DNA from 3 places in the Fundicoccus sp. Sow4_F4 genome. Region 1 is predicted to be linked to each of the others. Evidence: riboswitches for the same ligand, from Rfam matches in the RefSeq annotation. Region 1 holds a riboswitch; each other region holds the start of a gene.
What was found. Region 1 has a riboswitch for magnesium ahead of mgtA (magnesium-translocating P-type ATPase). Riboswitches for the same ligand answer to the same signal wherever they lie in the genome.

Region 1 (4,579 bases):
GATACTTGACCTGCGTAATCCACGTAGTCAGAGATTGCGAGCATTTCTTCAATCGCACCTTTGGTAATCATTTGAGTTTTACCATTCGTATCTTCAACGACGACACTCATACGACGACGTGCAAAATCAAATGGAATTTCATCAACTTTTTCGTAAATGATTGCATTAGTGTTCAGTTCTTCATTGGCTGCCTCAATAATTGCAACATCCATCAAGTTTTTTAAACCAGTTTGATAGTAGCTGTTTAAGTAAGCATGACGCAGTACTCTTTCATCTTCTTGCCCTTCTAAGTTCAAGTGGTATTCAAGTACTATTTTGTCCTGTGTGAGGGTTCCTGTTTTATCTGTACATAGCACATCAATCGCACCAAAGTTTTGGATTGAATTGATATTCTTAATGATAGTACCTTCCTTAGCCATTGCATTAGAACCTTTAATTAGGTTCGTTGTTACAATCATTGGTAGCATTTCCGGTGTTAGACCAACGGCTACAGATAAACCGAATAGTAACGCTTGTAACCAGTCACCTTTCGTTACACCATTAATTAACACAACTAAGGGTGCCATAATCAACATGAAACGAATTAATAAATGCGATGTTTTTTCGATGCCGATTTCAAAACTTGTCTTAGGTGCGTCTGCCGTAACTTCTTTTGCAACTTGACCAAACATTGTTTGATTGCCAGTTGCAATTACCATTCCTTCAGCGCTACCACTGATAACGTTACTCCCCATAAATGCTAAGGTTTCTAAGTTTGTTGGGCTATCGGAAGCTTCTGTGCCTAATTCTGCTTTCTTTTCAACAGGATAACTCTCCCCTGTTAGTGAAGCTTGTGATACGAATAAGTCCTTTGATTGAATGATTCGTAAATCAGCTGGAATCATGTCTCCCGCGGATAACTTGATTAAGTCACCCATGACAATATCTTGTAATGGAATTTCTTGGTACTGACCATCACGCTTTACTGCCGTGGTAACTTTTACCATTTGTTGTAATTCTTCCGCTGCATCATTTGCCTTAACCGATTGGATCAAGCTCATCGTACCGCTAATCACAACTAACACTACAATTAACAATACAGTTACCAAACTTTTATCACCTGCATCTGCTAAGATAAACTCAGTCACAAATGAGATTGCAGCTAATGCTAATAAAATTAAGGTAAATGGTGTGAAATAGGCTTTTAGTACTGTTAACCACAATGGTGTTTTCTCACCATACTCAATTTCATTATTACCAAATTCTTTTCTAATTTCTGCTGCTGTTTCTTCGCTGAAACCTTGCATCGTTGTTTTAAATTCTTGCATAATTTCAGCTATGTTCATTTCTGCAAAGTGGTTGTAGTCCACTTTACGGTTATTATTCATTTTTGTCATATTATTTTACCTTCTTTCCCCAGAAGTGATTTAGTAACAACAGTGCAATACCAATAAAAACAACCAACTCAATTATTAGTAATAACATGTGTTTGCCTCCTTCTATGTTTGGGCTTCAGGCAGTTAATTTTCAGGTGGTTACAAACAAATAGATAATAACTTGTTTATATTCTTTTGATTCATTTTCCGCCTAAAGCTGCGATTCTTTCGACTATTATCATCCATTTGTTTTCAACCTCCTTTTAATGCTTGAGCGACTGCTCGTAAGTAACCTAAACGACAACTTAATAGATTGTTTATTAGATCCAACTTTTTACCATATTGTTCCCTCCCATCAAACATTCATAAACTATAAAATAAAAACAAAAAATCCCCCACTAATCGTTAGTGAGGGCTCAAAAGTGCACAAAAAAAGCTTCTGTGATTTCTTCGTGGAGCTTTAGCACGTTACAACGTAAAAAATAAACAGTTGTTTATTTTTAGCTACGTTAAGAAGAGCCTTATATCGACAATTCCTGTTATACCCATTGGTGTCTCTCGACGTTTTTGGGCAGTAGCCTGTGTTTGTAGCGGAGCCTCGCCTAACAAATCATTTAAAATTTTATGTAATTACTTTACAACTCAACAGTATACAGCAGTAAATATTATTGTCAACTCGGAATTTTTTTAAGTAAAGAAGTGTCCTATTTTAAACACGAAGGTATTAGGATTGTTTACGGTTCTTTTCGTTTATAGATCATCATCGAATGACATTCCTGTCTTCTTGACCAAACAGCCACCTAATTTTCCATAGCAGTATAAATACCAATCGCTTTATGTAAAAATTCAGCTGCACCTGGTGTTATCCCATCATAATAAGCCTTAAACCTTTCATCATGCACATACATCAAACTTAAATTATAATGTTTTTCAGGACTATAATGCCCTTCCGGCCACGAAAATAGTAACCATTGTCGATGTAGTTCACAGACTTCTTGAGCTAATTCACTAGCTGGATTACCATCCGATATCGCAATCGCCAACTTCTGATTGATTGATTCACCTAAATGTTGAAACTCCAACCATTGCTCTTCGGTCATGTTCGCCATTTTAGCATTTGAAGCATTAACTGTTTTTTCTCCATATTTTGCTCTAATTTCTTGACCATAGTTCTGTTCATTATCGTCAATGAGTTCTTGTTTAAAAGCCGCAAATTTTTCATTATCTGTCATTGTTCTCTCTCCTTTTAGCGCTTGAATTGAGTCATTCACAGTACTCATTAAACGTTCAATCCGCTTCTTTTCTTGAGATAGTTGAAGTAAATGATTTTCTAAAGCCTCCTGAAGATTGAAATCCTCTGCATAAATTATCGCCTTAATTTCTTCTAGATTAATTCCAATTTCACGATAGAATAGTATTTGTTGCAACAAATTGACTTCCTTCGCTCCATAAATTCGGTAACCACTTGAGTTAATTCGTTTGGGCCACAACAACGCTATTTCATCATAATACCTCAGAGTGCGTGCACTCACTCCTGAAATTCTTGCTAACTGACTAATTGAATATTCCATTACCTCACCTCTCTTCTATAGCATAAACCTTCACGTTACGTTAAGGTCAAGCCTTAATTAGCATTTTTTCTTTAAGTTTAGTTTACCATTTCTGTGACCATTAACTTTGACTTTTGCCTAACAGCTAACCATACTAATAGTTATAGTCAAATCAAGGAGGAAACTTAATGAAAATTTCGAGTGAACATGTAATTTTTACAATGGATCGTCATAATGCCCCCGCTATAACCGCTGATAATGGTGAAACTGTAATTTTTGAAACCTTAGATTGTTTTTCGAATACTGTGTTAACTGAAGATGATTTAGTGAGTTCGATTGATTTTAGTCAGGTAAATCCAGCTACCGGACCCTTGTTTATTCAAGGTGCAGAAGTTGGTGATGTTTTAAAAGTAACGATTGAAAAAATTAGCCTTGCCGATAAAGGAGCGATTGTCACCGCCCCTGGCCTTGGTCGTTTAGCACATCGCATAGAAGCTGAAGAAACCATTATTTGTCCAGTCTCAGACACACACGTTGACTACAAAGGTATTCAAATACCTTTGCGTAAAATGATTGGAGTCATCGGCACTGCTCCAGCTGGTGAAGGAATTAATACAGGAACGCCTCATGATCACGGCGGAAATCTTGATACGACACGAATGACAGAAGGCAGTATACTCTACTTACCTGTTAATGTTGAAGGGGCACTTTTAGCCTTGGGTGATCTACATGCCACGATGGGAGACGGCGAGATAATGGGAGCTGGTTTAGAAATTGCCGGCGAAGTCACAGTTAAAGTCGAAGTACTTAAAGATTTCACACTGCCTTTACCTTTAATAGAAACTGATGATCTATGGATTACACTTGGATCACGCGAAACATTGGAAGCCGCAAGCCAATTGGCGATTGACCATATGACAGACTTAGTCACTCAAATTAGCCATTTGACACTAAATCAAGCAGGTATGTTACTATCCTTAGCCGGTGATTTGCATACTTCACAAATCGTTAATCCAAACGTCACCGTTCGGATGGAATTAGCTAAAACATTATTAAACTCACCACTGGATGCCTAACGGAACGTCATGGAAAGAGCCACGTGCCGTTGGACGCCTAACGGAACGTCATGGTGGGAGCCACGTGCCAGTGGACGCCTAACGGAACGTCATGGAGAGAGCCACGTGCCGTTGGACGCCTAACGGAATGTCATGGAGAGAGCCACGTGCCGTTGGACGCCTAACGGAATGTCATGGAGAGAGCCACGTGCCATTGGATGCCTAACGGAACGTCATGGTAGGAGCCACGTGCCGTTGGACGCCTAACGGAACGTCATGGTAGGAGCCACATGTCATTGGATGCCTAACGGAACGTCAGAAAACCTCGGATAATTCCAAGAACTTCAGCATTCTTGACTAGATAATACAGCGTCACTTTTGTTGGAATACTCAATCTAGCTCAGCGACTTGTTTTCGAAAGCTTTTTCGATTCAATCGGAAAAGCACGAACATTAGTGAGGCTTTGAAAGCGACCTCTGCCTTTGAAAACAATAAGTTGAGTGAAGTACACAGCTTAGTAAATCAACATAAAACTTATAAGCCCTTATATTACAAAAATCAGCCACCTGCTCGTCATTTTCAAGACAAGCAGGTGGCTGTTAAATTTAGCGTTTTTTCT
Region 2 (4,579 bases), on a different contig from region 1:
GAACGGCTACCGCTAAAGATTGGGTTCCCACGTTACCGGCCGAGTCCATAATAATCGGAATAAAGGCTGCCAGTAAGACGACCTCATTCAATGTTTCCTCAAATGAATTAATTAATCCGGCACTAATCATCCCTAGAAAAATCAGAATAATGATCCAAGGCAGCCGTTCACGAGCGATACTCCAGGTTGATTCTTCGTTAGTCGCTTGTTTCTTCGATTTACTGATGGCCGAAAATTCTTTAAAATCTTCAGTCGTTTCTTCGACAATAATGTCCATTACATCATCAACCGTAATAATCCCAAGCATTTGCTCGCTAGCATCCGTCACCGGTAGCGCAACTAAATCATACTCCTGTAAGAGTAGGGCTGCGATTTCTTGGTCTTCGGTCGCACGGACTGATACAAGTCGTGTTCTCATTATTTCACCCAAAACGGTTTCTTCGGCGTGCAAAATTAAATCACGTAAGGAAACAACGCCCGTTAATTTTCCAGAGTTATCCACCACGTAAATATAGTAGACCGTTTCAATTTCTTCGGCTAAGCGACGAACGCGGTCAGTGACATTCTTGATTGTTTCTTCGACACGCCCAACCAGGTAACTTTTATTCATGATTGAACCGGCAGTTTCAGGTTCAAAAGCCAGTAGTTCTTCAATTGAGTGTCGCTTGTCTGTTGGAAGTAAGTCGAGCAATTGTGTGGCTTCTTGATCAGGTAAGTAGGTTAAAAATTTTACAGCATTATCAACTTCCATATATGACACGAGTTGACCAATATAGTCTATTGAGAAAATCTCATGCAGCTCTTGTTGTTCGCTCGGCGTCATCCATTCAAATAATTTAGCGAACTCGTCCGGCATTAAAAAGTCTTCAATTTTACGTTTATTCTGAGGATATAGGGTATGAAATAAATCCATTTGGTCTTTCACGTGGAGTCCGAAGAATAATGCTCGGAAGCCCTCACGGTCGTTTTGCTTAGCTGCTTTAAAAATTTTTTCGTAATTCATCATTCGTTTCATTCCTTCCAAAATAGAGTGCACGGGCACCCTGCTTCTTGATTATTTATTGTAATATTTCTAAATTTGCACCTCTGAAAATCGGGACTTGGGTCCATGCTCCTCACCTCCTGGAAGTTTTCTAAACACAAAAAAAAGCACACCCCAAAGAGTATGCTGATTGATATAGATTAATTTACTATAATCGTTAAAAAACGCTGCACCTCTTCGTCGAGTTTTAGCTCTGAACAGCATAGGGATTTCCCAGCTGCGTTAAAAATTTCCTTAATTCGGAAATTCCTGTTGACCCATTGGCATCTTTGGATGTTTCTGGGCAGCAGCATATCTCTAGTTCAGTAGCCTCACCTAACAAGGTTATTTAATTTTGTGGTGTTGTAGTGTTGTGGTCATTGACAACTGTTTAATTATAACTGATTGACAGACAATTGTCCATCTAAAGTCCTTAAAACTCCTGATATACGGCCGGATTCTGGTCTTTATTACGACCATCTTCACGGGTTAACGTACTCATCAACGCGACTTCTTCTGCCGACAAGTTAAAATCGAAGAGTGATAAATTTTCTATTTGGCGAAGGATGTGTCCTGATTTAGGAATCGGTAAGGCACCTAGTTGCAGTAACCATCTTAGGACAATTTGTGCATTACTACGATTGTACCGCTTGGAAATTTCAGTTATAATTGCTTCATTTAATGAAGCGTTCTGGCGTCCTAAAGGACTCCAAGCCTGAGTGATGATTTTATTTGCTTGATCAAATTCTAGTTGCTTTGCCTGATTAAAGTAAGGATGCAGTTCAACTTGATTAATGACCGGCAGAATTCCTGTTTCGTCTTCCAAACGTTGAATATGTTCCGGCAGAAAATTACATACTCCAATCGAACGAACTAAACCAGCTCTTTGCGCATCAATTAAGGCTCGCCAAGCTTCCACATATTTGTTCTCCTTTGGGTTCGGCCAATGAATCAAATATAAATCAATATAATCCAAACCAGATCGCATCACTGATTCTTCAATCGCTTCAAAGGCTAGTTGATAATCATGATGGCGCCCTGCTAATTTTGACGTGAAGGTGATTTGATCACGGGGAACACCACTGTTGCGAATTGCCCGTCCGACCGTCCCTTCATTCTCGTAGTTAAAGGCTGAATCCAGCAAACGGTAGCCTACATTCAGTGCTTGTTCAATTCGCCTTGAGCCATCCACTCCTTTTAATTGATAAGTCCCCAGCCCAACTTTTGGAATTTGAAATCCATCTGATAATACATAATGTTCAGTCACGTTACCCCTCCTTGTTTAGGGCTAGTATAGCATGAAAGGAGGCAGGTTTTGAAGTTTACGGGCCTTGATTGAGTGTTGAGTGGGATTTAATCGGGACAGCTCCTAGTCACTATGGATAGGCTGTCTGGATACGCATTGGCTGGAAGGGGCGTCCATTTTTTTTAGCGATGTCTTTGAGTTAGTGGCTCACCTAATCGCTCAGCCAAGTTTTAGTGGCTCACTTCCCACAAAAAACACCCAACCCTCTATTAGTAACTAAACTCCTAGATAATTACAGGGGTAAATCTTTCTTAACAAAAATAATATTTGACGCTATATAGAGAATTAATGCAATTGCGCCTAAAGCAATTAAACCCCAGCCAAAGTCTCCACCCGATAGAATCGTCTCTGTATCAAATAAACTTGTTAGTGTCAGATACTTGAGCGCACCTGGGCTATCCATTAACTGCTGAACCATAGTAATTAAGAAGAAAGCAAATGGTACCCCACCACCGACTGCTAAGGCAAAGCCCGTTCGGTTGAAAAAGGTGGACGCGAGGAATGAGATAGAACTCATTGCTAGGATTGTTAGCAACAGTCCTAGCATCAACCATAAGTAGACTTCTAAATCGAACTCTAGCGCAATATCGACTGAACGTGCAGAAGATACCATCCCGTGATTCGCCATGTTAATAACTTGTGCTTCAGATAAGCCAGTTGCGTCAGTGGCAGCTTCTAAAGCAATCGGATCCTTCATTAAAGTCATATTCTCACTGACTTGCTCAGCATTAATCTTTAATGCGTCTGCTGAAGAATCAATGACCATTTGCAATAAGAGTTTGGCATTGTCTTCCGTTACGATAACTGGCAGTTGCCTTTTATCCTGCATCTGTTCTTGTGCTTCGCTATCCTGACTAGTTTCTGCAGCTGCCCGATTCATTACTGTTTCTGTTCGCGCGAGTTCAGGTGCCAGATTTTCGTCTAAGGCTATAATTTCCTCGCTAATAAATTGGTGATAATCATTTACGGAAATCCCATGTATCTTCGCGCCGACATTCAACGCCTCATTGCTTGATAAAATCATAGCTGGATTAGCGACTAATTCTTCTACAGTAATTTCTATCTCATCACCTTCTATGTCGTTTGTGTCTTCATAAAAATCAAACCGTTCATCAGTAATAATGGTCGCTGTCGCTTCATATGAACGGTCTCTAATGATGCTTTCTAAATAAATGCTATAAGCCTCTGTGTCCATGTCGCGTGCAACAGCTGCTTCTCGCATCGCTTGCTTATCTTCTTGAATCAAATATAAACGTTCTGAAATATACCGTTCGTCAAGATTTAAAGCGTCTGAGGCAGCCCGAATATCATCAGTTATCGGATAGCCCGTAACATTCTGGTAAGTTATTTGTGAAGCCGCCAAACCTACTAAACCGATTACACTGTACATTAAAATGACTGATAAAATTAGATAGAGGGATTTAGTGAAAATCACGCTTGAACGTTTAATCGGCGTTGACAGAGTATAGGCCATCGAACCAGAGTCCACCTCATTTACGACAAGATTATTAGCCGTAAATACGACATAAACAATCCCAAGAATAACGGCTATCAATTTATAAAAGTTTTCTAAGCTCCCTAAAAGGCTGGTCATGGAAGACAGAATATTAGAAAAAGCGGTTCCTTCCGCTGCCGCCGCAATTGATCCGTAACCGGCTGCGTCATAATTAACGATAAAACCCGCTAGGATGACCGAAGCTACGATTGTAATAATCAGTGACAACTTCCAATTAACTTGAATATTTTGTTTGAATAATGGTTTAGAAAACACTTATATTTCCCCCTTGAATGCTTCAGTGATGTAGTCTTCAAATGACACTTTAATTTCTTTAAAATAGACCAAAGAAAATTGTTTGAGATCTCGGATGAGGCGGTTAATGTCCGCATCATGAATTTGCACAAAAACTTGTAAATCATCTAGCTTTATCTGATCAAATTGATAATTTAAGTTTAAAAAGCGGTCAAAATCTGGCCGGTTGTAAAATTCTAGTCGATAATTTTTATTTTTGTTATAACGAATCGTTGCCATATCAATGACTTCAATTACTTGGCCCTCACGAATGACGGCTACTCGTTCGCAAACTTCTTCAACTTCCTGAAAAATATGACTCGACATAAAAATTGTCTTCCCTTGCTCTTTTTCTTCTTTTAGTAGGTCAAGAAAAACTTCTCGCATCAAAGGGTCTAGGCCCGTTGTCGGCTCATCCATGATCAGAATGGCTGCATCAGAGGCAAACGCTGATACAATGGCT
Region 3 (4,579 bases), on a different contig from region 1:
AACTATTGCCGTAGAAAATCGCGACAACTAAACTTAACGTCATGCCAGCTGCCGCACCTAAAATTCCTCCGACTAAGAATTCTTGCCAAACGACTTTGCCTAAACTTTCACCTTTACGATTATCACCGATGGTAATCTTACGCACAGCTACGGCTAAAGATTGCGTGCCGACATTACCGGCTGAATCCATAATAATTGGAATAAAGGCAGCTAATAAGACTACTTCATTTAACGTTTCTTCAAAAGAATTAATAAGCGTCGCACTAATCATTCCCAAGAAAATCAGAATAATTATCCAAGGTAATCGCGCTCGCGCGATACTCCAGGTCGTTTCTTCAGACGAGACAGGTTGTTTAGATTTACTAATCGCAGCAAATTCATTGAAGTCTTCCGTCGTTTCTTCAACAATAATATCCATCACATCATCGACCGTAATAATCCCCAACATCTTGCCCGCTGTATTTATAACAGGCAGTGCCACCAAGTCATAGTCTTGCAACAATTTGGTTGCTTCTTCTTGGTCTGCGCTTGAATCCACAGACACAAGGCGTGTCATCATCACTTCGCCTAGCGTTTGCTCTTGTGCATGTAAAATTAAATCACGCAAAGAGACCACTCCATTAAGCTTTCCCGCCTGGTCAATGACATAAATATAATACACCATTTCTACTTCTTGAGCGAGTCCTCGTACACGTTCTGCCGTTACCTTAATCGTATCTTCAACTTTGCCTACCAAGAAGCTTTTGTTCATCACTGAACCAGCCGTTTCCGGATCGAATGCCAATAACTCTTCTATTATATATCGCTTTTCTGCCGGCAATAAATCCAGCAGTATGTTTGAGTCTGAATCTGGCAGATAATTCAAAAGCTTCACCACATTATCGCCTTCCATATGCGACAACAATTGGCTAATATAAGACGCCGTAAAAATTTCATACAACTCGCTCTGCTCGTCCAGCGTCATCCATTCGAATAATTTAGCAAACTCACTCGGCGATAAGAAATTTTCGATTTTACGTTTGTTTTTGGGATACAGCGCATGGAATAAATCCATTTGGTCTTTTACGTGTAACCGGAAGAATAGCTCCCGGAATGTTTGACGCTCGTTATGTTTGGCTGCTTTGAAAATTGCTTCGTAATTCATCATATCAATCAATCCTTCCAGAAGGTGCATCCTGGCACCCTTCTTTTTTACTATTTAATGCTTTAAATAAACACCTTATTGAATCCGGCCTGGGGTCCATACGCCTCACCTCCTAGAATTTTCCAAACAAAAAACACGCCCCGAAGAGCGTGTTTATCTATAGACTGATCCCATAAAAAATCTGCTCCTCTTCGTCGAGTTTTAGCTCTGTATAGCATAGGGAAGCCCCAGCTGCATTAAAAACTTCCTTAATTCGAAAGTTCCTGTTAACCCATTGGCATCTTTGGATGTTTCTGGGCAGCAGCATTTCTCTATACAGTAGCCTCACCTAACAAGGCTATTTAATTAACATACTTAACCATTATACCTAAACCAGCCACTGAAGTCTAATCAACAAGATAACCCTCTTGCCTTCTCAGATAATCACTCAGGGAAAATAAGCATCATCATTACCTAAACTAAACGTAAACAAAGGCCGCAAGCCCCACCGCCCAGAGCCAATAGTCTCTAATCGAACGAAGGGGCGCACATATAACTAGCAGGACTCTAACCACTAGTTGACCAACGTTATTTTCAACCCACGGTCTCATTCTAGCTTTCAAGCTTTTATAAGTTTCTCTTTTGATTAGGCTACACTAAGTTAGACAGTAAAATTAAGGTCTAGTAGAATGAAATAAAAGAACTAATGTGTTTTATATTTGAGTTTTTTCACATCTGTGTATTATACATAGAATGACTTAGTGTTTTTATTGAATTTAAAGGCCTCAAATAAATTAACCGGTTGTCTTCTCAAATAAATTAATTGACTCGTAATGTCTTCAATCAATGAAGCGTCTAACCATTTATTCTACGACAGCAACTCAGTTAAAAACAACTGCCACCCGCATAATACGAGTCACAGTTCATCTTTTATTAGTCAGCATACAGCCACCTTCTAAGGCTTAACCTTTCGCCGCTCCACTCATCGTCAAGCCCTTGGACATATGATTTTGGGCGAAATAATATAGGATAAAGGTCGGCATCATGTTAATTACCGATTAAGCTGCCAATTGGCCATAAGCGGCATACCCGTATTTGCCAAAGAATTGATATAAAGTAACTGATGCTGGTAATTTACTAGGTGAGGATAATAAAATATAAGGCACAAAGAAATTTCCCCAGCTGCCTATATATGTAACTATTGCTACTGTAAACACGCCAAGTGTCATCAGCGGTAAGATAACCCGTCTGATTCCTTCCAATCTCGAAGCTCCGTCAATCCAGGCGGCTTCCTCCAATTCAGGCGATACGCCATCCATAAAGTTCTTCATCATCCAAATACCAAAAGGTAACTGAGACGCGGTTAAGAAAATCATCGTAGCTAGTAAAGAATCCGACAGCTAGTCAGATTCTATTTTTAACGTGTTAACTCAGCAATCCAGTTGACATGTTAAACTATCTAACGTATTAACCCACTTCTCCAGTTGGTACATTAAAATAATCGTCACCAAAAAACGAACCAACCTGCGGAATTCCTCCGACAGATTGGTTCGTTATATATTATATTACTGACCTAAACCACTAGGCTTTCAGTTTCCAGTCCTCGAAAACCAAATCTGTCCACTTGCTATCCCTACAAGCCAGCTGCTTCCATTGCGTTATTCAAGGCTTCCATAAAGGCATTAGAAGAAACACTTGCCCCAGAGACAACTTCTAATTCAGCTGTTTGGGCTTCAAGTGCCTGCTCGGCTAACTCATTCATTGCTTCAACCCCAATGCCAGCTGTTTCGGATTGTTCGGTGATTTGAATATCAACTACTTGATCACCTTCAACAGTAATTTGAACTTTCACACGTCCACCAAAGCCATCATTGGATTGTCCTTCAAAGACATTATCCGCCGCCGGCCCTTCTTCAGCATCAGCATCAGCTTCTTCCACCTCAAGCTCACTCTCATCACTAGCTAACCAAGCGTCAATTTCTGCGACTTTCTCAGAATGAGGCATGGCTGCTTGACTCAAGTTGCGTTGTGAGAAGTATTCGGCTTTATTCGTTTTAGTCAAAGTGTTGGTTTCTTGTCCCGCAAAGTCTTGATTGAGACTCGTATCCGAAGTTGCTAGTCCAGATTCATCAACCGAAACGGCAGATTTACCCGCAATATAACCACTCGTTAAGACGCGACCTAGACCGTGAACACGCATCCCACCACTCGCTTCACCTGCCGCAAATAAGTTAGGTATCGTTTGGCCATAAATATCAATCACTTGCATATTACCATCAACGCGAATACCAGCTAAGGTATCATGCATACTTGGCGTCGCCCAGAGTGCATAGAAGGGTCCTTCTTCAATTGAATGAACCAGTGTTTTTTCACGTTGCCAATCCTCATCATAACCCGCTTCAACAAAACCATTATAACGCGTCATGGTTTCTACCAAAGTTTCTGCATCCATTTCGACTTCTTCATGGTATTTATTGACCACCATCGCCGCTAATTCTTCTAGAGTATCGGCTTTAAAGGCATAACCTTCCGCATAGTCAAGAACTCCTTCGCCGTCGATATCCCAGCCATTACGCTCAACTGCTGCTTGATCCATAATCGCCCATAAAGGACCACCATAGGCTTCCGCATTGCCATCACCTTCAAGGTCAACAAACGTGCCTGATAAGGCTTGGTCAAAGAAAGGCTCACGTGCTGTATCCATTTGACCGTAAGCATATTGATCTTCGTTACCAATTCGCTCACCTAACATATTAACAATCACCAGACTGTCATAATCTGGCACAATGCCGTTCGTGCGAACGAGTGGCCAAATCACACTTTTATCTGTCCAGCCTCGTCCATAACCGTATTGCGTACCAAAACGTTGCGGAGCCGTAATATTTGCACCAACCACCGTTGTATAATTACCTAAACTGCCTAAAGCAGCCCCAATTTCCATAGCCGCATATTCACCAGATGCATCTTGATCAGAGAAAGGCATCCCAGCCAAGCCATCCATATACTCACCCAAACGCGGATCTAACATTGTCCGGAATTCAACATTACCTGTCGAGCCACCAGTACAAATAATTACCGCTTTATTGGCTTTAATATTGACAAGCTCATTGGATTCTTCAATATTGCCGTCACTCATCATGCTTTGTAAAGGCTCGGTTTCGCCTGGGAGAATCGTTGGAGAATAACTTGCTTGAATCCCCGTCACTTGGCCTTCAAAGATGCCATCACGGTATATTTTGTCCATATGGTAATTCAACAAGAATTCCGCACCTTCTTCACGAAGCGTTTGTTCTAAAGGACGGCTAATGCCAATCCCGGCGGCTTCCGTACCCGTATAGGTATTCTCCCACTCTGAGGCGTCCACGTACGTCATCCGTCCCACGCTATCGCCGTCATTACCGCCATCACGGTAGTAAGCACGAACCAGCGGCTCAACGTCCAAGGTCACAATCCCAT

Region 2: linked by a shared signal. The riboswitch ahead of mgtE (magnesium transporter) and the one ahead of mgtA (magnesium-translocating P-type ATPase) in region 1 are both predicted to bind magnesium.
Region 3: linked by a shared signal. The riboswitch ahead of mgtE (magnesium transporter) and the one ahead of mgtA (magnesium-translocating P-type ATPase) in region 1 are both predicted to bind magnesium.

Annotation. Positions count from the first base shown of each region.
Region 1 is NZ_JBQKLQ010000001.1:413,200-417,778, reverse strand. Features, by position in the region: gene mgtA (magnesium-translocating P-type ATPase) at 1-1,376, opposite strand, end outside; M-box (ykoK) riboswitch at 1,794-1,972, opposite strand; gene ACTQ5J_RS01945 (MerR family transcriptional regulator) at 2,156-2,926, opposite strand; gene ACTQ5J_RS01940 (acetamidase/formamidase family protein) at 3,094-3,981, shown strand; gene ffh (signal recognition particle protein) at 4,566-4,579, opposite strand, start outside.
Region 2 is NZ_JBQKLQ010000009.1:104,087-108,665, forward strand. Features, by position in the region: gene mgtE (magnesium transporter) at 1-1,006, opposite strand, end outside; M-box (ykoK) riboswitch at 1,209-1,372, opposite strand; gene ACTQ5J_RS12160 (aldo/keto reductase) at 1,455-2,288, opposite strand; gene ACTQ5J_RS12165 (ABC transporter permease subunit) at 2,560-4,098, opposite strand; gene ACTQ5J_RS12170 (ABC transporter ATP-binding protein) at 4,099-4,579, opposite strand, start outside.
Region 3 is NZ_JBQKLQ010000004.1:46,471-51,049, reverse strand. Features, by position in the region: gene mgtE (magnesium transporter) at 1-1,147, opposite strand, end outside; M-box (ykoK) riboswitch at 1,325-1,487, opposite strand; gene ACTQ5J_RS07210 (ABC transporter permease subunit) at 2,182-2,499, opposite strand; gene ACTQ5J_RS07205 (FAD-dependent oxidoreductase) at 2,757-4,579, opposite strand, start outside.